3 regions of the Variovorax sp. OK605 genome follow, and region 1 is predicted to be linked to each of the others. Evidence: riboswitches for the same ligand, from Rfam matches in the RefSeq annotation. Region 1 holds a riboswitch; each other region holds the start of a gene.
What was found. A riboswitch is a leader RNA that binds a small molecule or an ion and turns the genes downstream of it on or off. The one in region 1 is predicted to bind glycine.
Positions count from the first base shown of each region.

Region 2: linked by a shared signal. The riboswitch ahead of BM013_RS05510 (ABC transporter substrate-binding protein) and the one ahead of BM013_RS11180 (D-amino acid dehydrogenase) in region 1 are both predicted to bind glycine.
Region 3: linked by a shared signal. The riboswitch ahead of gcvT (glycine cleavage system aminomethyltransferase GcvT) and the one ahead of BM013_RS11180 (D-amino acid dehydrogenase) in region 1 are both predicted to bind glycine.

Region 1 is NZ_FOWL01000003.1:635,509-639,936, forward strand. Features, by position in the region: gene rfbD (dTDP-4-dehydrorhamnose reductase) at 1-162, opposite strand, end outside; gene rfbB (dTDP-glucose 4,6-dehydratase) at 159-1,232, opposite strand; glycine riboswitch at 1,359-1,449, shown strand; glycine riboswitch at 1,486-1,600, shown strand; gene BM013_RS11180 (D-amino acid dehydrogenase) at 1,691-2,992, shown strand; gene BM013_RS11185 (FIST signal transduction protein) at 3,031-4,311, opposite strand; gene BM013_RS11190 (PhaM family polyhydroxyalkanoate granule multifunctional regulatory protein) at 4,357-4,428, opposite strand, start outside.
Region 2 is NZ_FOWL01000002.1:240,538-244,965, forward strand. Features, by position in the region: gene BM013_RS05500 (ABC transporter ATP-binding protein) at 1-293, opposite strand, end outside; gene BM013_RS05505 (hypothetical protein) at 372-1,148, shown strand; glycine riboswitch at 1,342-1,466, shown strand; gene BM013_RS05510 (ABC transporter substrate-binding protein) at 1,607-3,190, shown strand; gene BM013_RS05515 (ABC transporter permease) at 3,213-4,154, shown strand; gene BM013_RS05520 (ABC transporter permease) at 4,174-4,428, shown strand, end outside.
Region 3 is NZ_FOWL01000014.1:163,526-167,953, reverse strand. Features, by position in the region: gene BM013_RS30185 (MFS transporter) at 1-1,007, shown strand, start outside; gene BM013_RS30180 (hypothetical protein) at 1,217-1,786, shown strand; glycine riboswitch at 1,821-1,911, shown strand; glycine riboswitch at 1,924-2,036, shown strand; gene gcvT (glycine cleavage system aminomethyltransferase GcvT) at 2,090-3,271, shown strand; gene gcvH (glycine cleavage system protein GcvH) at 3,350-3,721, shown strand; gene gcvP (aminomethyl-transferring glycine dehydrogenase) at 3,853-4,428, shown strand, end outside.

The DNA of each region.
Region 1 (4,428 bases):
GCGCACCTTCAGCACCGTGTCGGCCAGCTGCTCGGGGCGGCTGAAGTCGGCGCGGAAATCCGTGCTGTCGAAATCGAGCGCAACCAGTTCGCCGAGCGGCGCCAGGCTGCGCTGCAATTCCCAGCCGACCTGTCCGCCCTTGCCCAGCAGCAGCAGCTTCATGTGGCGGCCTTTGCGTCGTCGTATTGCTTCTCGACCCATTCGCGGTAGGCGCCGCTCTGCACGTTGCTCACCCACTCGCTGTTCGCCAGGTACCACTCGACGGTCTTGCGGATGCCGGTGTCGAAGGTTTCAGCGGGCTTCCAGCCGAGTTCGCGCTCGAGCTTGCGCGCGTCGATGGCGTAGCGGCGGTCATGGCCCGGGCGGTCCGTGACGTAGGCGATCTGCTCCTTGTACGGCTTGCCGTCGGCGCGGGGGCGCAGCTCGTCGAGCAGCGCACACACGGTGTTGACGATCTCGATGTTGGGCTTCTCGTTCCAGCCGCCCACGTTGTAGGTCTCGCCCAGCCTGCCCGCTTCGAGCACGCGGCGAACGGCGCTGCAGTGGTCTTTCACATAGAGCCAGTCGCGCACCTGCATGCCGTCACCGTACACGGGCAGGTTCTTGCCGGCCAGCGCGTTGACGATCATCAGCGGGATCAGCTTCTCGGGGAAGTGGAACGGGCCGTAGTTGTTCGAGCAGTTCGTGGTCAGCACGGGCAGGCCGTAGGTGTGGTGCCAGGCGCGCACGAGGTGGTCGCTGGCGGCCTTGCTGGCCGAGTACGGGCTGTTGGGCTCGTACTTGTGTTCTTCGGTGAAGGCGGGGTCGGTCTTCGAGAGCGAGCCGTAGACCTCGTCGGTCGACACGTGCAGGAAGCGGAAGGCGGTCTTCTCGTCGGCCGGCAGCGCGCTCCAGAAGCCGCGCACGGATTCGAGCAGGCGGAAGGTGCCGAGCACGTTGGTCTGCACGAAATCCTCGGGGCCGTGGATCGAGCGATCGACGTGCGATTCCGCGGCGAAGTTCACGACGGCGCGCGGCTTGTGCTCGGCCAGCAGGCGGTCGATCAGTGCGCTGTCGCCGATGTCGCCCTGCACGAAGATGTGCTTCGGGTTGCCCTTGAGCGACGCGAGGGTCTCGAGGTTGCCCGCGTAGGTCAGTTTGTCGAGGTTCACGACCGGCTCGTCGCTGTTCGCGATCCAGTCGAGTACGAAATTGGCGCCAATGAAGCCGGCGCCGCCGGTAACCAGGATCATGGGGTCCCTTTTATGTTGTGAAAACTCGCCCTGCGGCAAATCACGAATGATCAACCGGCCATTATCCCATCGGCCCGGCGCCCAAAAACCGGCGGGTTGGCAGCCACGCAGCCCCCGCCTACAATCGCGCCCACTGCAGGAGAGCGGGCCACCCCGGTGGCCCTACCGAAGGCGCAAACTCCCATAAACGCTCAGGTCGGCCCGACGAAGTCCCGATGGAGGATTTCGGCAAGGGGTCAGTACTGCATCAACTGAAACGCCGTCTGGAGAGCCGCCACGCCATTTCATGGCCGTGACGCACCGAAGGAGCAAACCCGCTGCGGGCGCAGCGGGTGAATCTCTCAGGTACCGAGGACAGGGGGAGCGGCAACTTGGACACGGCCGTCCGGTTGCCTGCTATTGATTCAATAGCACACCACGCCCGTCGTTCAAGCGCTGCAACCTCAAAGGTACTTGAAATGCGCGTGATCGTTCTTGGCGCCGGCCTGCTCGGCGTGACCTCGGCTTACTACCTCCAGCAACTCGGCCACGACGTGACCGTGATCGACCGGCAGGCCACCCCCGCCGCCGAAACCAGCTTCGCCAACGGCGGGCAGATCTCGGTCAGCCATGCCGAACCCTGGGCCAACCCCAGCGCACCGCTCAAGGTGCTGCAATGGCTGGGCAAGGAGGACGCCCCGCTGCTCTTCCGTATCCGCGCCGACATGCGCCAGTGGCTCTGGGGCCTGCAGTTCCTGCGCGAATGCACCCCGGCGCGCACCCGCCACAACATCGAGCAGATCGTTCGTTTGGGTACATACAGCCGCGACATGTTGCAGCAATTGCGTCGCGACACCCATCTGGCCTACGACCAGCGCACCCAGGGCATCCTGCACTTCTATACGACGCAGAAGGAATTCGACGGCGCCCTTGCCCCCGCCGAGCAGATGCGCGCCCTGGGCTGCGAGCGCCAGGTCATCTCGGCCGACGAGGCCGTGAAGATCGAGCCCGCCCTCGCCCACATCCGCCCGAAGCTGGCCGGCGCCACCTTCACGGCCGAAGACGAATCCGGCGACGCCAACCGCTTCGCGCGCGAACTCTGCAAGCTCGCGGCGGCGGCCGGCGTGAAGTTCCTGATGAGCCACACCATCACCGCGCTGCGCGAAGCCGGCGGCAAGATCGACCACGTCGAAGCCACCGACAACGAAGGCCGCTTCCAGCGCATCCGCGGCGACGCGTTCGTGATGGCGATGGGCTCGCTGAGCCCGCTGCTCGCGGCGCCGCTGGGCATCCGGCTGCCGATCTACCCGGCCAAGGGCTATTCGGTGACGCTGCCCGTGAAAGACGCCTCCAAGGCCCACCAGGTCTCGCTGACCGACGACGAGTTCAAGCTGGTGTTCTCGCGCTACACGTCCGAGTCCGGCGACCGCCTGCGCATCGCCGGCACGGCCGAGCTCAACGGCTACGACCGCGACCTGAACCAGGTGCGCTGCGAAGCCATCGTGCGCCGCGTCGAAGCGCTGTTCCCCGGCGCCGGCGACACCACGCAGGCCCAGTTCTGGACCGGCCTGCGCCCCGCCACGCCGAGCAACGTGCCGCTGATCGGCAAGACGAAGCTGCAGAACCTGTTCCTCAACACCGGCCACGGCACGCTCGGCTGGACCCACGCCTGCGGCTCGGGCAAGTCGATCGCGCGCATCGTGAGCGGGCTGGCGCCCGAGGTCGATTTCGCGTTCACCGGCATGCCGGCACCGCAGCCGCGCGTGCTGCAGCCGGCCTGACCGCCTGATGGCTTGGTGACCGGACTGCGGCGTTCGCTTCAGTCGTTGCTGGTGAACACCGTCAGCACCCCGGTATAGCCATACAGGTGGTGCCGGGCGATTTCACCCGCGGCAAAGAAGCCGACCAACGGCACATCGCCCAGCGCGTGCCGCACGATCTGCAGCTCGGCGCCCGGCGCGCCGAAGTGCGGTCCGCCGCGGCCGGAGCAGCTCACGTACACCGCGCCGGCAATGCGCCGCGCCGGGTGCGGCGCCGCCTCGGCCTCGCCGGCGGCCACGGCGCGCGCGGTGGCCAGCGTCTGTTCTTCGGGCTCCAGCTCTTCACGGATTTCCGCGCAGATGCGCATCAGGTCGGCCCGGGCGGCCTGCGCGTTGCGGCGGCAGAAGGTCAGCCGCATGCCGGCCTCGGCGGTGTCGGCAATGGCGATGCCGCGCCGCGTGGGGTCCAGGCCGATGATGTGGCGCACCAGCACGTCGGCCCCCAGGTCGCCGGTGCGGCGGATGCCGTCGCTGCCCGCGTCGGCCAGACCGACCAGCGTGTTGCGCACGGCGTCGATGGCTTCCTGCGGCCGCTCGAGCGACACCTGCAGGTCGGCCAGCAGCACGTCGAGCGCCGGTTCGCCGTCGAGCCTGAGCAGCAGGTTGCCGTCGGCCTCGGTGATCTCGCGCTGGCGCCCCGCCCCCGAGCGCAGCGGCTGGCAGCCCTGCGTGACGCGCGACACCAGCCGCACGCCCTCGCCGAACACCACGCCCGACAAGCCGCCCGAGAACACGCCGCCCGCCGCGCCGTGGCCGCGGATGTTGCCGTTGCCGCCGATCGCGAACTGCAGCGCGCTGCCGCGGCCCGAGGTCAGGCCGCCGAACAGGTAGCCAGTGTCGGTGCGCCCGGCCATCTCGCCGATCAGCTCGGCCAGGTCGGGCGTTGCGGGGTCGGCGTGGACCAGCGCGGTGTGCGCCTCGAAGCCGCTCATTTCCGAGTTGCCCAGCGGCGCCACGCCCGAGAACACGCGGTACTGGTCGCTGGGCAGCGCGCACAGCATCAGGCTGATGCCGGGCTCGTCGAAATACTCGGCGTTGTTGGCCGACACGCCGATGCCGACGGTGCCCGACCAGTCGGTGACCTCGGGCAGCTCGGCGCTCAGGTGGTCGAGGATGTCCTGCGCGTCGCTCGCATAGTGGTCGGTGATGTAGAGCAGCCCGAGCGTCGGCGACGACGCGTAGTCGGGCAGTGCCATCTGCGCACGCAACTGGGCCAGCACGAGGCCGGCCGCCATGCGCCATTGCGGATGGGTGGCATGGCCGGTGGGAAACAACTTCATGATGCGTGCCAACCCGTTCTCTTCGGAAAATATGTGTGTATGACGTCAGCGCCGGCCGGAGGTTCGCTTGCGGGCGGCGGTCGCGGTCTTCTTCTTGGCGGCCGGCGTGGCGGCCGC
Region 2 (4,428 bases), on a different contig from region 1:
TGGTGCACCGTGGCCTGGTCGAATCGGTCGGTGGACGGGTCGACGAAGAAGACGTTGCGGCGATAGGCCTCGGGCGACGCGGCCAGGCTGGTGCCCGCCACGCTCAGCTCGCCGGTGGCGGGCAGCGCGCCCGCGATCACCTGCAGCAGCGCCGACTTGCCCGCGCCGGTGTCGCCGTACAGCAGCGTCACGCCGGGGCCGATGGCGGCGCTCCAGTTCGAGGCGATGGCGGGCTGGCCGGGGTACGCGAAGCCGAGCGCGCCGATCTGGAGGAGGGGGGTAGGTGGGTTCATGGTCGCGGCCGACTGTACCAAGCGAGCTTGTGCAGCCGGCCGCACGAAAGGCGCCCGCCGTGGCTACCATTCGGCTCCATGAAAAAGCTGCTCGCCACCGGTCTCCTCGTGTCGTTGTTCGCCGGCCCGATGCTCGCCGCGCCGTCCGCGCAGGTGTTCGAGGTGGTGAAGAAGCCCGAGTCGGTCGATGCGCAATGGCGTGCGCGCCTGTGCGCCCTGCTGCCGCAGCCGTGCGACGTGCAGCAGCTGGGCCTGTACCGCCCACGCGGCGCAACGCCGGGCGATTTCGTCGTGCTCTCCGCGCAGCCGCTGGCCATGGCGCGCGTCAAGCGCACCACCGACGCGAAGGGCTGGCAGCTCGACCGCATGTACGAATTCCCGGCCTACGCCGAGTCCGTCAGGAAGGAGGACAACGCGGGCGCGCCCGAGACCCGCCTGTCGCTCGCGCCCGCGCTCTATCCGCTGGCCGAAGGCAAGTGGGCGGTGGCCGTGCTGCAGACCGTGTCGGAGATGTACTCGGGCGGCGGCGCCTCGTTCGACACCGCCGACTTCGTGCCGCTCGAGGACGGCAAGGCCGTGCACGAAGACATTCCCTTCTCGTGCTTCAAGATGATCCGCGCCTGCTTCAGCGAGAAGGAATACAAGACCTCCAGGCACTGCCACGACGAGAGCAACGGCAGCCTGCGCATCGCCTACGGCGAAGCCGCGAAACCCGGTGGCCTGTACGACTGGCAGTACACGTGGCTGCAGACCGAGTGGGGCCAGAACGAACCGCAGAGCGCCGCGGTCAGCTCGCGCATCCGCTTCACCGCGAAGACCACCGAGCGCGCGGGCTTCTGCGGCGGGCCGCAGTAAATACAAAGGCGTACGGCGCACCGTGTGCGCGGCGCACGCGCACCGTGCGCGCAGCGGAGGGCCACGCGCATCGCGCCGAGTGGCACGCAAACTGCTTTGGAGAAATCCATCCAGGAGAAATGCCGGCTCGATGCTTCGAGTTAGTGCATTACCGAAGGCGATAGCCCAGAACGCTCAGGTCCCAAGACTGGATTTTTCTAACGCTGGAGAGCGCTGACCGGACCCGTTGCAGGGACCGAGGGCAGCCGCCGAAGGGGCAAGCCCTGTGCGATGTGCGCGCGGGGTGAATCTCTCAGGCAAAAGGACAGCAGGGGCACGCCGCGCAGAGCGCGGGGTGTCCGTGTTCGCTTCCGGAGCCTCCTTGTTTCCATGACTTGTTTTCCGCAACGCCACACGACGCATGTGTTCCTGGCGTTGCCCGTTTTCGCGTCCCCCTTTTTCAACCGGAGAACTGACCCATGCTGACGAAACGACGACTGAAAGCCATCTTCGCGGGCGCCCTGCTGGCCGCGGCGGCAGCCACCACCTTCGCGCAGGACACCGGCAAGGTGCTGCGCCTGGTGCCGCAGTCCGACCTGAAGATCCTCGACCCGATCTGGACCACCGCCTTCATCACGCGCAACCACGGCTACATGGTCTACGACACGTTGTTCGGCGTGGACGAGCAGGGCAAGGTGCATCCGCAGATGGTCGACAAGTACACGACCAGCCCCGACGGCAAGACCTGGACCTTCACGCTGCGCAAGAGCCTGGCCTTCCACGACGGCAAGCCCGTCACCTCGGAAGACGTGCTCGCCTCGCTCAAGCGCTGGGGCCAGCGCGACGGCCTGGGCCAGAAGATGTTCGCCGCGCTCGACAAGGCCGAGGCGGTCGACGCCAACACCTTCAAGCTGGTGTTCAAGGACACCTTCGGCATGGTGCTCGACGCGCTGAGCAAGCCTTCGTCGAACCCGCCTTTCATCATGCCCGCGCGCGTGGCCGCCACGCCCGCCGACAAGCAGATCGACGACGCCACCGGCTCGGGCCCGTACATCTTCAAGAAGGACGAGTACCGCCCCGGCGAGAAGATCGTCTACCTGAAGAACACCAGGTACGTGCCGCGCACCGAGGCGCCCTCGGGCACCGCCGGCGGCAAGAACGTGTACGTCGACCGCATGGAATGGATCATCCTGAAGGACGCGCAGACGCAGGCCAACGCGCTGGCCAACGGCGAGGTCGACATGATCGAGTGGGTGCCCTCCGAGCAGTACACGGCGCTGAAGAACAACCCCGCCATCACGCTCGACAGCCCGGTGTCCAAGGGCTCGTTCGCGCTGCACCTGAACCACCTGATCCCACCCTTCGACAACCCGAAGATCGCGCAGGCCGCGTTCATGGCCATCAACCAGGAGGCGCTCATGCGCGCCCAGCTGGTGCACAAGGAGCTGTACAACAGCTGCGCCTCCATCTACCCGTGCGGCTCGACCTTCGCGACCGACAAGACCGGCTACTTCACCGGCAAGCCGCAGTTCGAGAAGGCCAAGGCGCTGCTGAAGGAAGCCGGCTATGACGGCAAGCCCGTGGTGCTGATGTTCCCGGCCGACTTCGCGGTGCTCAACAAGTTTCCGCCGGTGATGGCGCAGCTGCTCAAGCAGGCCGGCTTCAACGTCGACATGCAGTCGATGGACTGGCCCACGCTGGTCACGCGCCGCGCCAAGAAAGACCCGGTCACCAACGGCGGCTGGAACCTCTTCATCACCGGCTGGGGCATTGCCGACAACATGAACCCGATGTTCTTCGCACCGCTCACCGGCACCGGCGACAAGGGCTGGTTCGGCTGGGCCACCGACGACAAGCTCGAGCAGCTGAAGTCGGAGTTCCTCGCCACGGCCGACGAACCCAAGCGCAAGGAACTGGCCACGGCCATCCAGCAGCGCGTGTACGACACCGGCATCTACGCGCCCATCGGCGAATACAAGCCGCTCACGGCCTACCGCAAGGGCGTGGTGAGCGGCGTGGTGCGCTCGCCGGTCGGCGTGTTCTGGAACCTGAAGAAGAACTGAGCCCGCCTCACGGGACCCGCCCATGCTGCTCTTTCTTGCACGCCGCATTCTCTCGACCGTGCCGGTGCTCGTCATCGTCGCGCTGATCGTCTTCCTGATGCTGCGGCTCGCGCCCGGCGACCCCGCGGCCGCCATCGTGGGCGACAGCGGCACCAGCGAGAACATCGCCAGGGTGCGCGAGCAGCTGGGCCTGAACCAGTCGCTGCCCGTGCAGTTCTTCCACTGGAGCGCGCAGCTGCTGCAGGGCAACCTGGGCGAGTCGTACTTCATGAAGAAGACCGTGACCGAGCTGATCGGCCAGCGCATCGAGGCCACGGTGTCGCTGGCCGCGGTGACGCTGGTGGTCACCATCCTCATCGCGGTGCCGCTGGGCGTGATCGCCGCGTGGCGCCATGGCGGGTGGCTCGACCGCATGCTCATGGGCTTCTCGGTGATGGGTTTCTCGATACCCGCCTTCGTCATCGGCTACGTGCTCATCTGGATCTTCGCGCTGCACCTGCAGTGGCTGCCGGTGCAGGGCTACGCGCGGCTGAGCCAGGGGCCGCTGCTGTGGCTCAAGCACCTGATCCTGCCGTCGATCACGCTGTCGATCATCTACGTGGCGCTGATCGCGCGCGTCACGCGCGCGGCGGTGGCCGAGGCCATGACCGAGGACTACATCCGCACGGCGCGCGCCAAGGGCATATCGGAGACGCGCCTGCTGATGCGCCATGCGCTGGCCAACGCGGCGATTCCCATCGTCACGGTGATCGGCATCGGCATTGCGCTGCTCATCGGCGGCGTGGTGGTCACCGAGACGGTGTTCGCCATTCCGGGGCTCGGCCAGCTCACGGTCGACGCGGTGCTCTCGCGCGACTTTCCGCTGATCCAGGGCATCACGCTGTTCTTCTCCGTCATCTATGTGCTCATCAATCTGCTGATCGATGTGAGCTACCTGGTGTTCGACCCCCGCATCCGGTATTGAACCGCCACGAAGAAATACCATGACCGATTCGTCTCTTTCCCTCGCCCCCCCGGGGCCTGCATCCGACGGCGCCGTGGAGGCACTGCCGCCGCCCAGGCGCCGCTCGCTGCTCAAGCGCATCCTGGCCAACGGGTCGGTGCGCGCCGGCGGCGGCGTGCTGGTGCTGCTGGTGCTCATCGCGCTGGCCGCGCCGTGGCTCGGCACCATCGACCCGACCGCCATCGACCCCGGCAGCTCGAACATCCTGCCGGGCACGCGCGGCGAGTTCAACAGC
Region 3 (4,428 bases), on a different contig from region 1:
CCGACCGCCATCCGCGCAGCTGGCTGGTGCCCACGGGCTTCCTGGTGGCCGCGCTGGGCGTGGTGCTGGCGGGGCTGAGCCAGAGCTACCTGCTGACCTGGATCGCCATTGCGCTGTGCGGCCTGGGCATCGCGGCCTACCACCCGCCGGCCACGGTGGCGGCGCGCGCGGCGGGCGGTGCGTCGCAGAAGGCGATGAGCGTGTTCTCGGTGGGCGGCACCATCGGCGCGTCATTCGCGCCGGTGCTGGCGGCCACGGCGGTGGGCGGCGGCAGCCTGTCGCGCAGCTACCTGCTGGGCGTGCCGGCGGTGGTGATGGGGGTGGTCTGGCTGCTGGCCAGCACGGGGCGCGCGGGCAGCGCCGCGGCGGCCGCTTCGGCCGCCGCGCGCAAGGCCGGCGCCGCAGTGGCGAAGCCGCCCAACGACTGGCGCGCCTTCGGCTGGCTGGTGGCGACCATCGTGGGCTGGTCGATCCCGTACGTCACGGTGCTGTCGATGCTCTCGTTGCGCATCACGCGCGACCTGCACGGCACGGCTTTCCAGGGCGCCGCGGCGCTCACGGCCTTCACCGCCGCGGGCGCGGTGGGCACGCTGCTCGGCGGCTGGCTGGGCGACCGCATCGGGCGCATGGGCACCATTCGCGCGGGCTACCTGCTCGCCTTGCCGGCGCTGGCCGGCCTGGTGCTCGCGCCCTCGGCCGGCTGGGCGCTGGCCTGCACCGCGCTGCTCGGCATGAGCATGTTCCTGCCCTTCGCCGCGCAGGTGACGCTGGCGCAGGACTACCTGCCGCGCAACCCGGCCACGGCCAGCGGCATCACGCTCGGGCTGGCGCTGTCGGTGGGCGGGCTGGTGTCGCCGCTGTTCGGCATGCTGTCGGACGCGCGCGGCCTGGGCGTCACGCTGACCGCCGTGTTGTGCGTGCTGTGCGTGGCCACGGTGCTCGCGCTGCGGCTGCGCAACCGGTCGATGCAGCCGATGGGCGCGGGCGTGGAGGGTGCCGCGGCCTGAACGGGTTGAACGGGTTGAACGGGTTGAACGGGTTGAACGGGTTGAACGGGTTGAATGGGTTGAATGGGTTGAACGCGCGCGCAACCATTGGCTCATCCGCAAGGAAAGCGCAGGCGGCTGAGCTTGTGGCCCTGTAAGTCGAATGGTTCATGAAGGTGTCACCACTTGCAACGATGCTGCAGTCCTCGATTCCCCAAGGCTGTGGCTGCATGCTTCCCACCAAGACCGACAAGGCGCGCGACGAACTGCAGGGCGGCCAGCGCACGCTCACCCAGCGTGAGCGCGCGCTGCTGCTGATGGCCGACGGCCGGCGCTCGCTGACCGACTTCAGTCCGCTGTTCACCACCCGGGACGAGGCCGAGCAGGCGCTGCTGGCGCTGGTGCAGCGCGGCTACCTGCAGGACCCCCAGGCGGCCGCCGCCGCGGCAGCAGCCGCCGCGCAGGCGGCGCAGGCCCAGGCCCAGGCTGCGGCTGCGGCCGCCCCGGTCGCGGAACCGATCCAGGTCAGCACCTCGGCCGACAGCTTCGACGGCAAGCGCTCGCTGGCCACCACGCGCATGTTCCTGTTCGACATGTGCGAGCGCATGTTCGTGCGCCGCGACCCCAGGTTCGCGCTGCAGATGCGCGACGCCCTGCGCGAGGCGCGCGACCGCGACGCGATGCTGACCATCGCCGCGCTGATGCTCAGCGAGGTCGAGAAGACCGCCGGTCCGGAGCGCGCCGAATCGCTGCGCGAGCGCATCGACCGGCTGCTGCCGCCGGCCGAGATCGTTCACTGAAACAAAAACCTGGGCCCCGCGCGATCCACTACACTCGCCCGGGTCAGGAGAGAGCCCCGCACGACGGGGCCGCCGAAGGCGCAGGGGATTCCCGAACGCTCAGGCAAAAGGACTGACAAGGCGCCGGTGAACACCGGCGTTTCCTTGCTGGAGAGAGGCCGCGGCACCCGAAACGGTGCACCGGCCCACCGAAGGAGCAAACCCCGATCGTGGGGTGAATCTCTCAGGTAAAGCGGACAGCAGGGGTGGCCCATGGCTTGCGTCATGGATTTCGTCTGCCCCTTTTGCCCTCTGGAGAGCCCCGTGGCTGCTTCTTCCGCCTCCGACACCCTTCTCAAGACGCCGCTGTACGACCTCCACGTGGCGCTCGGCGCCCGCATGGTGCCCTTCGCGGGCTACTCGATGCCGGTGCAGTACCCCGCCGGCCTGATGGCCGAGCACAAGCACACGCGCGACGCGGCCGGCCTGTTCGACATTTCCCACATGGGCCAGCTGCGCCTGGTGGGCCCCGACGCCGCCGCCGCCTTCGAAACCCTGATGCCCGTCGACGTGGTCGACCTGCCCGCCGGCAAGCAGCGCTACGGCCTGCTGCTGAACGACGAAGGCGGCATCCTCGACGACCTGATGTTCTTCAACGAAGGCAACGGCTCGCTCTTCGTGATCGTCAACGGCGCCTGCAAGGTGGCCGACATCGCCCACATCCAGCAGAAGATCGGCGGCCGCTGCGACGTGCAGCCCCTACCCGACCACGCCCTGCTGGCGCTGCAGGGCCCGCAGGCCGCGGCCACGCTGGCGCGGCTGTCGCCCGGCATCGAGCGCTTCGTGTTCATGACCGGCGGCGCGGTGCAGATCGGCGATGACAAAGTCAAGGTCGACGCCTTCGTCACCCGCAGCGGCTACACCGGCGAAGACGGCTTCGAGATCTCGGTGGCCGCCAAGGACGCCGACGCGCTGGCCCGCCTGCTGCTGGCCCAGCCCGAGGTGAAGCCCGTGGGCCTCGGCGCGCGCAATTCGCTGCGCCTGGAAGCCGGCCTGTGCCTGTACGGCAACGACATCGACACCACCACCACGCCGGTCGAGGCCTCGCTCAACTGGGCGATGCAGAAGGTGCGCCGCGCGGGCGGCGCGCGCGAAGGCGGCTTCCCCGGCGCCGCGAAGATCCTGGCGCAGCTGGCCGCGGCCACCGCGGGCGCGGCCGGCCACACCGACCACGACACGCTCAAGCGCAAACGCGTGGGACTGGTGGCGCTGGAGCGCATTCCGGTGCGCGACGGGACCGTGCTGCAGTCCTTCGAAGGCCATGACATCGGCATCGTCACCAGCGGCCTGCTCGGCCCGACGGCCGACCGCTGCGTGGCCATGGGCTACGTGGCCACCGCGTTCTCGCAGCCCGGCACGCGCGTGCAGGCCATCGTGCGCGGCAAGCCGGTGCCGATGGAAGTGTCCACCATGCCTTTCGTGCCCACCCGCTACTACCGTGGTTGACGCGGCTGACGCGGTTGATGCACACCGAGCCCCGTTAGGCTCTGCACCCCGAAACATTTTTTCCACGAGGAGTTTTCCATGAGCATCAAGTACACCAAGGACCACGAATGGGTGTCGGCCGAAGGCGACGCGGCCACCGTCGGCATCACCGTGCATGCGCAGGATGCGCTGGGCGACGTGGTGTTCGTCGACCTGCCTGAAGTCGGCAAGAGCTTCGCGCAAGGCGAAGTCGCCGGCGTCGTCGAATCGGTCAAGGCCGCCGCCGATGTGTTCATGCCCGTGTCGGGCGAAGTCACCGAAGTGAACGAAGCGCTGCGCGCCGACCCCTCGCTCGCCAACAGCGACCCGCTGGCCAGCGGCTGGTTCTTCAAGGTCAAGCTGAGCGAACCCGCGCAGCTCGACGCCCTGCTCGACGCCGCGTCGTACGACAAGTTCGCCGCCGAATCCTGAAATGATGTTTGCCCCTCGGCTTGCCACTTCGTGTGCTTCTCCATCCCCCATGGGGAAGGCGCGGTCCGCCTTGGGGCGGCCCGGCGGCGACCGCTGAGTTCTTTTATTAACGCCGATAGACAGTCACCGCCATGCCGACGCCCGCCCTTCCCTCTTTGCAAGAACTAGAGAACGCCGAAGAATTCCTTGCCCGCCACATCGGCATCGATGCGGCGGACGAGGCGCGCATGCTGCCGGTGATCGGCTCGACGACGCGCGCGGAGCTCATCGACGGCATCGTGCCCGCGGCCATCCGCAGGAGCAAGCCGATGCGCCTGCCCGCGCCGGTGACCGAAGCCGACGCGCTGGCCGAGCTGAAGGCGATGGCGTCGAAGAACAAGGTGTTCAGGAACTTCATCGGCCAGGGCTACTACGGCACGCACACGCCGGGCGTGATCCTGCGCAACATCCTGGAGAACCCCGCCTGGTACACGGCCTACACGCCCTACCAGGCCGAGATCTCGCAGGGCCGCATGGAAGCCCTGCTGAACTTCCAGACGATGGTGTGCGACCTCACGGGCATGGCCATCGCCAACGCGTCGATGCTCGACGAAGCCACCGCCGCGGCCGAGGCCATGACGCTGGCCAAGCGCAGCGTGAAGAGCAAGAGCAACGTGTTCCTGGTCTCGGGCGACTGCCATCCGCAGACCATCGAAGTCATCAAGACG